One region of the Pseudoalteromonas sp. SG43-7 genome, then DNA from elsewhere that is predicted to be linked to it. Evidence: predicted binding sites of a transcription regulator. Region 1 holds the regulator's gene; the other holds the start of a gene.
What was found. Region 1 encodes sigma-54, which starts transcription at its own class of promoters, with help from an activator protein. Its sites were predicted from a motif close to GTTGGCACGNNNNTNGNNT; they were not measured.

Region 1 (4,203 bases):
AGCGATCGTGTGCACACCATTTTGGTACCAGTAGACAGTAAAAAAGACAAATCTAAAGGGCAGCCATGAGTACATTAAAAGCTGAATTTCTAGCAAAAAGCTATAAAGGTCGCCAAGTTGTAAAAAGCGTGGGTTTAGAAGTTAGCGCAGGCAGCATTGTTGGCTTATTGGGTCCTAATGGCGCTGGTAAAACCACCACCTTTTATATGATTGTGGGTTTAGTTCCAAGCGACAAAGGTAAAATCAGTATTGATGATAATGACATCACCTTACTGCCAATGCACAGTCGCGCACGGTTAGGGATTGGCTACCTGCCACAAGAATCATCCATCTTCCGTAAATTAACTGTTTATCAAAACCTGATGGCTATTTTAGAAACTCGTAAAGAGCTGAATAAACAAGCCAGAGAAGAAGCGCTCGACAGCTTACTTGATGAGTTTAGCATTCAACATATCCGCGACAGCCAAGGTATGGCATTATCTGGCGGTGAACGTCGTCGAGTTGAAATTGCACGCGCTTTAGCCGCAAACCCAAAATTTATCTTACTTGATGAGCCTTTTGCTGGCGTTGATCCTATTTCAGTGTTAGATATAAAGAAGATTATTGAACACCTTAAAAACCGTGGTATTGGCGTGCTTATTACCGACCACAATGTACGAGAAACCCTTGATGTTTGTGAAAAAGCCTACATAGTTTCTCATGGGGAGTTAATTGCATCAGGTACCCCTGAGCATGTACTCGCCGACCAAACAGTCCGCGATGTTTACCTGGGCGAGCAATTTAGGCTATAAAGCCACGCTCGGCTAAGTATCTGCTAGACTTAACGATGATAACAATAAAAGGATTGTTAGAGATACATGAGGCAATCACTCCAGCTGCGCATGGGCCAGCAACTTACAATGACACCACAGCTGCAACAAGCAATTCGCTTATTGCAACTCAGTACATTGGATCTCCAGCAAGAAATTCAAGAAGCGCTCGACAGCAATCCATTGTTAGAGCTAGAAGAACATGAATATTCAGACGACACGGCTGGTAAAAACGAACAAAAACAAGATAACGATGACTTAACCGTTAGCGCATCAGCAGACGACAAGCCAAGCGAATATGAACAAGAAAGTAGCGAAGCATTAAGTAAAGAGACCTTAAGTGACGAAATGGCTATGGACGTCACCTGGGACGAATACATGAGTGCTGCGCCAAATACGTCATCTGGGCCAATGCCTGAAGATGAGTCAATTTATCAAGGTGCCTCAACTGAAACCTTGCACGAATATCTAATGTGGCAATTACAACTCACACCTTTTAGTCCAACCGATGAAGCCATTGCCATTGCGATTGTTGAAGCCGTTGACGATTCAGGTATTTTAACCTTGAGCTGCGAAGACATCGCAGAAAGCTTAAATCAAGGTAATAACGAAGAAGAAATCGAACTCGACGAAGTGCAAGCAGTGTTAAAACGCATTCAGTTGTTTGACCCTGTTGGTATTGCTGCGCGCAGCCTACAAGAATGTTTATGTATTCAATTAAATCAATTTGATCCTGCAACTCCTTGGATTAGCGAGACAAAAATGATTTTAACTGATCATATCGATTTATTAGCTAGTCGTGACTATCGCACTTTGATGAAAAAGACTAAGCTTAAAGAAGATGAACTAAAAGAAGTAATGACACTGATCCACAGCCTTAACCCAAAGCCTGCGGATACCATAGTACGCGAAGAATCAGAGTATGTTATTCCTGACGTTTCGGTGAAAAAAATTAAAGGTCGCTGGGTGGTTGAACTCAATCCAGACAGCATGCCAAAAATTAGAGTGAACAGCCAATATGCGGCGATGTCACGCTCTGTAAAATCAAGCACTGACAGCCAATTTATACGCTCGCATTTGCAAGAAGCTAAATGGTTTATTAAAAGCCTAGAAAGTCGTAACGAGACGTTACTCAAAGTAACCAACTGCATTGTTAAACAGCAGCAAGGATTCTTTGAGCATGGCCCTGAGGCCATGCGCCCTATGGTACTAAACGACGTTGCCGAAATGGTTGAGATGCACGAATCAACAATTTCTCGTGTAACCACCCAAAAATACATGCATACCCCTCGTGGTATATTTGAGTTAAAATATTTTTTCTCGAGCCATGTAAGTACTGAGAACGGCGGCGAATGCTCATCGACAGCCATTCGAGCATTGATCAGAAAATTGATCAGTGCAGAAAACTCAGCGAAACCATTGAGTGATAGTAAGATTGCAGATATATTGGCAGAGCAAGGTATCAAAGTAGCTAGACGGACTATTGCAAAATACCGCGAGTCGCTGGCTATTCCACCGTCAAATCAACGTAAAAGTTTGATTTAAGGCGTAAAATCACAAGAGGAAAATGCTTATGCAACTAAATTTAACTGGTCGTCATGTAGAAATTACTGATTCATTAAGAGACTATGTAAACAATAAGTTTGCCAAGCTTGAAAGGCATTTTGATCATATCAATAATGTCCATGTCATTCTTGATGTAGAAAAGCTAAGCCAAAAAGCAGAAGCCACATTACATGTCAGTGGCGCTGAATTATTTGCCTCAACTGAGCACCAAGACATGTATGCAGCCATTGACGGACTAATCGACAAACTTGACCGTCAGGTAATTAAACACAAAGAGAAGCACGCTCGACACTAACACTATGAAATTAAGCTCACTTATTTGCCAGGACTGCAGTAAAGCTGCGGTCCTTTTTAATAGCAAAAAACGGATCATTGAATTTATCAGCCAATTGGCTCATGAACAACTTCCTCAGCTATCACAACAAGAAATCCTCAACGCACTACTGTCGAGAGAAAAACTAGGTAGTACGGGTATTGGTCGTGGTATTGCTATTCCTCATGGCCGTATGAGTGGTGTTGAAAACCCGCTAGCAATAATTATAGTGAGTGAATCACCGATTGATTTTGATGCGATAGATAATCGCCCAGTTGATATATTTGTAGCTCTCATCGTGCCAGATGGTGATAGCCAACTTCATTTGAAGACGTTAGCCACAATTGCTGATAAACTCAACGACAAAGATTTTTGTAAACAACTACGTAGCGCAAAAACAGACCAAGATTTGTATCACGTAATTGCTGCGCAATCGTAGCCAAATGAAGGAGAATTTACATGGAGTTAATCATCATCAGTGGGCGTTCTGGCTCAGGTAAATCTGTTGCTCTGCGTGTAGTAGAAGATCTTGGTTATTATTGTGTAGATAATATTCCGGTAAACTTATTACCTTCATTAGTGCGCAGTGTCTCTGATAATTATGACAAAATTGCCGTCAGTATTGATGTCCGTAATTTACCGAAAGAGCAGGAAGAATTTAACGATATTCTTGAATACTTGCCTGGTTTTGCAAATCCGACGCTATTTTATTTAGACAGTGATGATCAAACCCTGATCAAACGTTTTTCTGAAACTCGCCGCTTACATCCATTATCTTTGGACTCTTTGCCACTGGATTTAGCCATCAAGCAAGAAAAAGTATTACTTGATGTATTAACTACTCGCGCTGACTTTATACTTGATACCACTGATCTGAGTGTCCACCAGCTTGCAGAGTCAATCCGTGAAAAGATTTTAGGGAAAAAAGATAAAAAACTAATCATTACCTTTGAATCATTTGGTTTTAAATATGGTATCCCAAAAGAAGCTGATTATGTTTTTGATGCACGCTTTTTACCAAACCCACATTGGGAGCCTGAGCTTAAGCCACTTACAGGCCTGGATCAGCCAGTAAAAGATTATTTAGCCAGCCACAGTATCGTACAAAAATTCACTTGGCAGATCCAAACCTTTGTACAAACTTGGTTACCGCATTTGGAGCGTAATAACCGCAGTTACTTAACAATTGCTATTGGTTGCACCGGTGGTCAACATCGCTCAGTTTATCTAGCGCAAACTATAGGTGAAAGCTTCTCGATGAGCCACAGCAATGTGAAAATTCGCCATCGTGAACAAGAATAACAACTCACGTTTACAGTAAGGAATGTTGATGCGTTTAGAAGATACATTTTTAATAAAAAACAAACTCGGTTTACATGCTCGCGCAGCCAGCGTATTAGCGCAATTAGCTGTGCAGTTTGATGCCAGCATCACACTTCATCAAGATGACAAACAAGCCGCAGGCGATAGCGTACTCGGCTTAATGCTATTAGAAAGTAGCCAAGGCAAAGAAGT
Region 2 (4,203 bases), on a different contig from region 1:
CAAATAATGTAGCTTCGAGCATATTTTCAGGGATCGCAGCACAGTTTATTGCGACGAATGGCTGCTCTGCGCGATCTGATTTATCATGGATAAAGCGTGCGAGTACTTCTTTACCTGAGCCACTAGGACCAAGCACCATCACACTGGCATCCGATTTAGCAACCCGACTTGCAAGTTCTAATAGCTGAATGCTACTCGGATCGGCGACAATCGGGCCATCAGTTTCTTTTTCTGGCTCAGGTAGATAGCGGCTTACCATATTAAGTAGCACTTCGGGCGCAAACGGTTTGGCCATATAGTCAATTGCCCCTAACCGCATAGCCTCAACAGCATCATCAATAGTCGCATACGCTGTCATCATTAAAACCGGTAGATCAGGGTAATTAAGATTTATGCTGCGCAGTAAATCAAGACCACTCATCGCGCCCATTTGCACATCGCTCACGACCAGCGAAAAGCTGTCTTTTTTAAGTAGCACCATAGCTTGCTCGGCACTGTCAGCCGCAACGCAATCTATTCCAGACATTTCAAGCGTATCAATCAAGGCTTCACGAAGCCCTGCATCATCTTCAACCACTAAAATCGTGTTGTTCATATTGCCTCCGCCGATGTTGACTTTGTACAAATAGGTAACAGTAAACTAAAGCAGGCTCCGCCTTGAGCATTGTTCGTTACTGCAACTCGTCCTTGGTGTGCATTTGCGACTGAACTAACTACCGCTAAGCCTAAACCTGTGCCTTGGCTTCGGGTAGTAAAAAATGGTTCAAATAATTTATCAAGTAAGCTTAAATCGACCCCAGGGCCATTATCACTTACAGTAATACACACTAGCTCGGGGTCACTCGCATCCCGCTGCGCACTTAATTGAACGAGTGCATTACTGCCAATGACTTGAATACTATTGTGAATAAGGTTTTGAATGGCACTGGCAAGCGCAGTTTTATTGCCCATTATCTCGATATCAGGCTCAGGTAAACTGACCTGAAGTTCACTATTATTAAGTGCGACCATAGCATCAGCGCCAGTTTTCACTTCAGTTAATAATTGCTGCATGGAAACATGTTCAACAACTTGCTGATCGCCACTTTTTGCGAACAACAACATATCGTTTACTTGGGTTTCGAGATCTTTTAAACGCGACATTAACTTAGTATGAAAATTGCCTCGCGAGCTTTCGGGTAACCGCTTTGAACCTAAATTAGCGGCATACAAAATCGCAGCAGACAGTGGTGTTCGCACTTGATGTGCCAAAGATGCCACCATTTTACCCAATGCACTTAAACGCTGCATATGTGCAACGCGTGTTTGTAGACGACGCGTTTCGGTTAAGTCAGTCATTAAGATTAATTGCCCTGGCTCTGGCGCTAATGCCGTTATTTCTAACTTAATTAAGCGTCCATCTTTTAGCGATACTTCATGGCCATCATCTTGTTGGGGCCGAAACGAGCGCTGGATCACACTGAACCACTTTTCACCTTCGAGTGGCTCCCCTAGCATGTCTGTTGCAATTTGATTAGCTTTAGCGATCAAACCGCGACCATCAAGCACCACAACACCCGCAGGCATTGTATCTACTAAATGACTTAACCAACTGGCTTGCTGGCGTAATTCACTTAACTCACCAATGTACTCTTCTTGCAGTAAACATGGGTTATACTGGGTCGCTGTGATAAATTGTGGTTTTAAGACATTAGCTAAGGCCATAATGCATTCTCGTTTACAGGATCTAACTAGCTAAATGCACAAATTGTACCAACAATTATATTGATTAATTTCATTTGCTTAGCGTATAAATAACGCGACAAAAAAATGACAAACTAAAATAAGCAAAGCAAGGAGACACTATGAATTCAACAAATTTATGTCGCTGCCCTTGGCTCGATACCAGTAAAGATGACTATGTTGCCTATCACGATGATGAATGGGGGATCCCAGTATATGATGACCAAACACTTTTTGAATTTATTACTCTGGAATCAGCACAAGCAGGATTAAGTTGGTATACGATTTTAAAGAAACGTGATGGTTATCGTCGTGCATTTTTGGATTTTGATGTAGAAAAAGTCGCACAAATGAACGAGCACGATGTTGAACGATTAATGCTTGATGAAACAATTATACGTAATCGTTTAAAAATTGTAGCAACTATAAATAACGCCAAACGTTTTATTGAAATTCAGCAAGAATTTGGCAGCTTCAGTAACTATCAATGGCAGTTTGTAGGTGGTAAGCCGTTAGTGAATGAGTTAGATAAACTTAGTGACTACCCTGCAATCACAGAGGCCTCAACTGCATTTGCAAAAGATTTAAAAAAACGGGGATTTAAGTTTTTAGGTCCAACCACAGTGTACGCCCATATGCAGGCCTGTGGTATGGTGAATGATCACAGTAATGATTGTTTTCGTAAAGCTGAGATTATTGAAAAATACTAGGTGAAAGGTGCTAGGTGCTAGAAAATCTTCTCTTTGCGCAATTAATCTTGTAGGCGCGGGTTTATCCCGCGCAATTAAAATGTATTCACAAAGAGGTTAAGAGTGCGCTGCGCTTATGAGGTAAAAAAAAGTATCAGATTTTAGGGTATTCGAAGCTCATTGCTCGAAGCCCGTGGCATTTTTTCTTCTCATTTACCCTCATTGTTTTCTCTTTGTGCAAAAAGTTTTTAGTGATTTATTCACTACAGCCCCCCCCCGAATTAAAGACGGTGTGCGCGTCAGCAAGCTTAACGCCTACGAGTAATGACGAAACCCATTCTACAGGTGTAATCTCCATCGTGCTTGGTTAATTTCTGCCTAAAACCTGCTACCTGACACCTAAAACCTGCTCTTAGCTGTTAATCTCGTGATAGGTTATATTTTTTCATTTTTTCAACTAAGGTTGTGCGGCGTACACCCAAGATCTCCGCAGCACGCGCTACGACATAATCATAACGCTCTAAGGCCTGAGTGATCAGGCTAATTTCCAGCTCAGCTAAATAATCTTTTAGCTCAATCCCTTCGTCGGGTAAAAGGTCTGCTGATGGCTGAATTGCTTCAACTTCTGGCTCATCGTCGTAATCACTAAAACCAGTACTGAAAATATCATTGAAAGCATCACGCTCCATAAGCTCTTCGGGATATTGTGGTTCATAAGCATCAACTTCAATATAACGATATTTTGCTGGTAGATCGGGAATATCAACCACTTTATCTGGCAACATGATCACCATACGCTCAACTAAGTTCGCTAACTCGCGAATATTCCCCGGCCATGTGTGCTCTTTTAAACTATCAATTGCCCGCTCAGTAAACTTAGCGGTAGTACCACTTTGCTCATTAATACGGCGCATTAACTCTTTTAATAATAATGGAATATCATCAGCACGTTCTGCAAGAGATGGGTTTTCGATAGGAAAAACATTGAGTCGATAATATAGATCTTCGCGGAAACTTCCTTGCTCTATCATTTGTTCAAGATCACGGTGTGTTGCAGCAATCACCCGCACATCGGCTTGAATTGGTTTTGTACCACCAACCCGCTCATAGCTGCGCTCTTGTAACACTCGTAATAACTTTACTTGCATTTGTAGCGGCATATCGCCAATTTCATCTAAAAAAAGCGTCCCACCTTGGGCAAGTTCAAAGCGGCCTTTACGCGCTGAAATAGCACCAGTGAACGCGCCTTTTTCATGACCAAATAACTCACTTTCTAACAGCTCCGCAGGTATCGCCCCACAGTTAACGGGTACAAATGGCCCTGTATTACGTTTTGATAGTAAATGAACATTACGAGCAACCACTTCTTTACCAGTACCTGATTCGCCTAAAATTAATACATTAGCGTCCGTTTTAGCAACTTGTTCAATTAAAAAGCGTACATCTTTAACCGCTTCAGTTTCACCAACTAAGCCATCAAAGGTTTTGTGCGGTTTTGCGTGTTTATGCTCATTTGGTAACATCCGTTGATACTGTTGGCAATCATGCAGTAATTGAGTCGTTACATCATGGTTAAAAGGTTCACAGATAAGGCCAACTACATTGGCAATGCTCAACAGTGGTTTAAGGGTTTCACCAATTAATAGAAATGGTATTGTTGGATGGCGCTTGATCACGCTTTCATGATCTAAGCTTTGCAATGCACCGAGGATCACCATACATGATTGCTTTTGGTATTTTTCACATTCTTGTTCAAGGCTTGCATCGTCAAGCAGTTGCACTGCCTCACCAA

Region 2: the regulator sigma-54 is predicted to act here: its motif matches at 1,739-1,757, upstream of H5200_RS05440 (PAS domain-containing sensor histidine kinase).

What each region holds. Positions count from the first base shown of each region.
Region 1 covers NZ_JACJEY010000058.1:8,054-12,256, reverse strand. The annotation lists gene lptA (lipopolysaccharide transport periplasmic protein LptA) at 1-69, shown strand, start outside; gene lptB (LPS export ABC transporter ATP-binding protein) at 66-791, shown strand; gene H5200_RS19435 (RNA polymerase factor sigma-54) at 858-2,354, shown strand; gene hpf (ribosome hibernation promoting factor) at 2,383-2,670, shown strand; gene ptsN (PTS IIA-like nitrogen regulatory protein PtsN) at 2,675-3,127, shown strand; gene rapZ (RNase adapter RapZ) at 3,148-3,990, shown strand; gene H5200_RS19415 (HPr family phosphocarrier protein) at 4,019-4,203, shown strand, end outside.
Region 2 covers NZ_JACJEY010000008.1:87,695-91,897, forward strand. The annotation lists gene H5200_RS05435 (sigma-54 dependent transcriptional regulator) at 1-595, opposite strand, end outside; gene H5200_RS05440 (PAS domain-containing sensor histidine kinase) at 592-1,704, opposite strand; gene H5200_RS05445 (DNA-3-methyladenine glycosylase I) at 1,845-2,432, shown strand; gene H5200_RS05450 (sigma-54 dependent transcriptional regulator) at 2,831-4,203, opposite strand, start outside.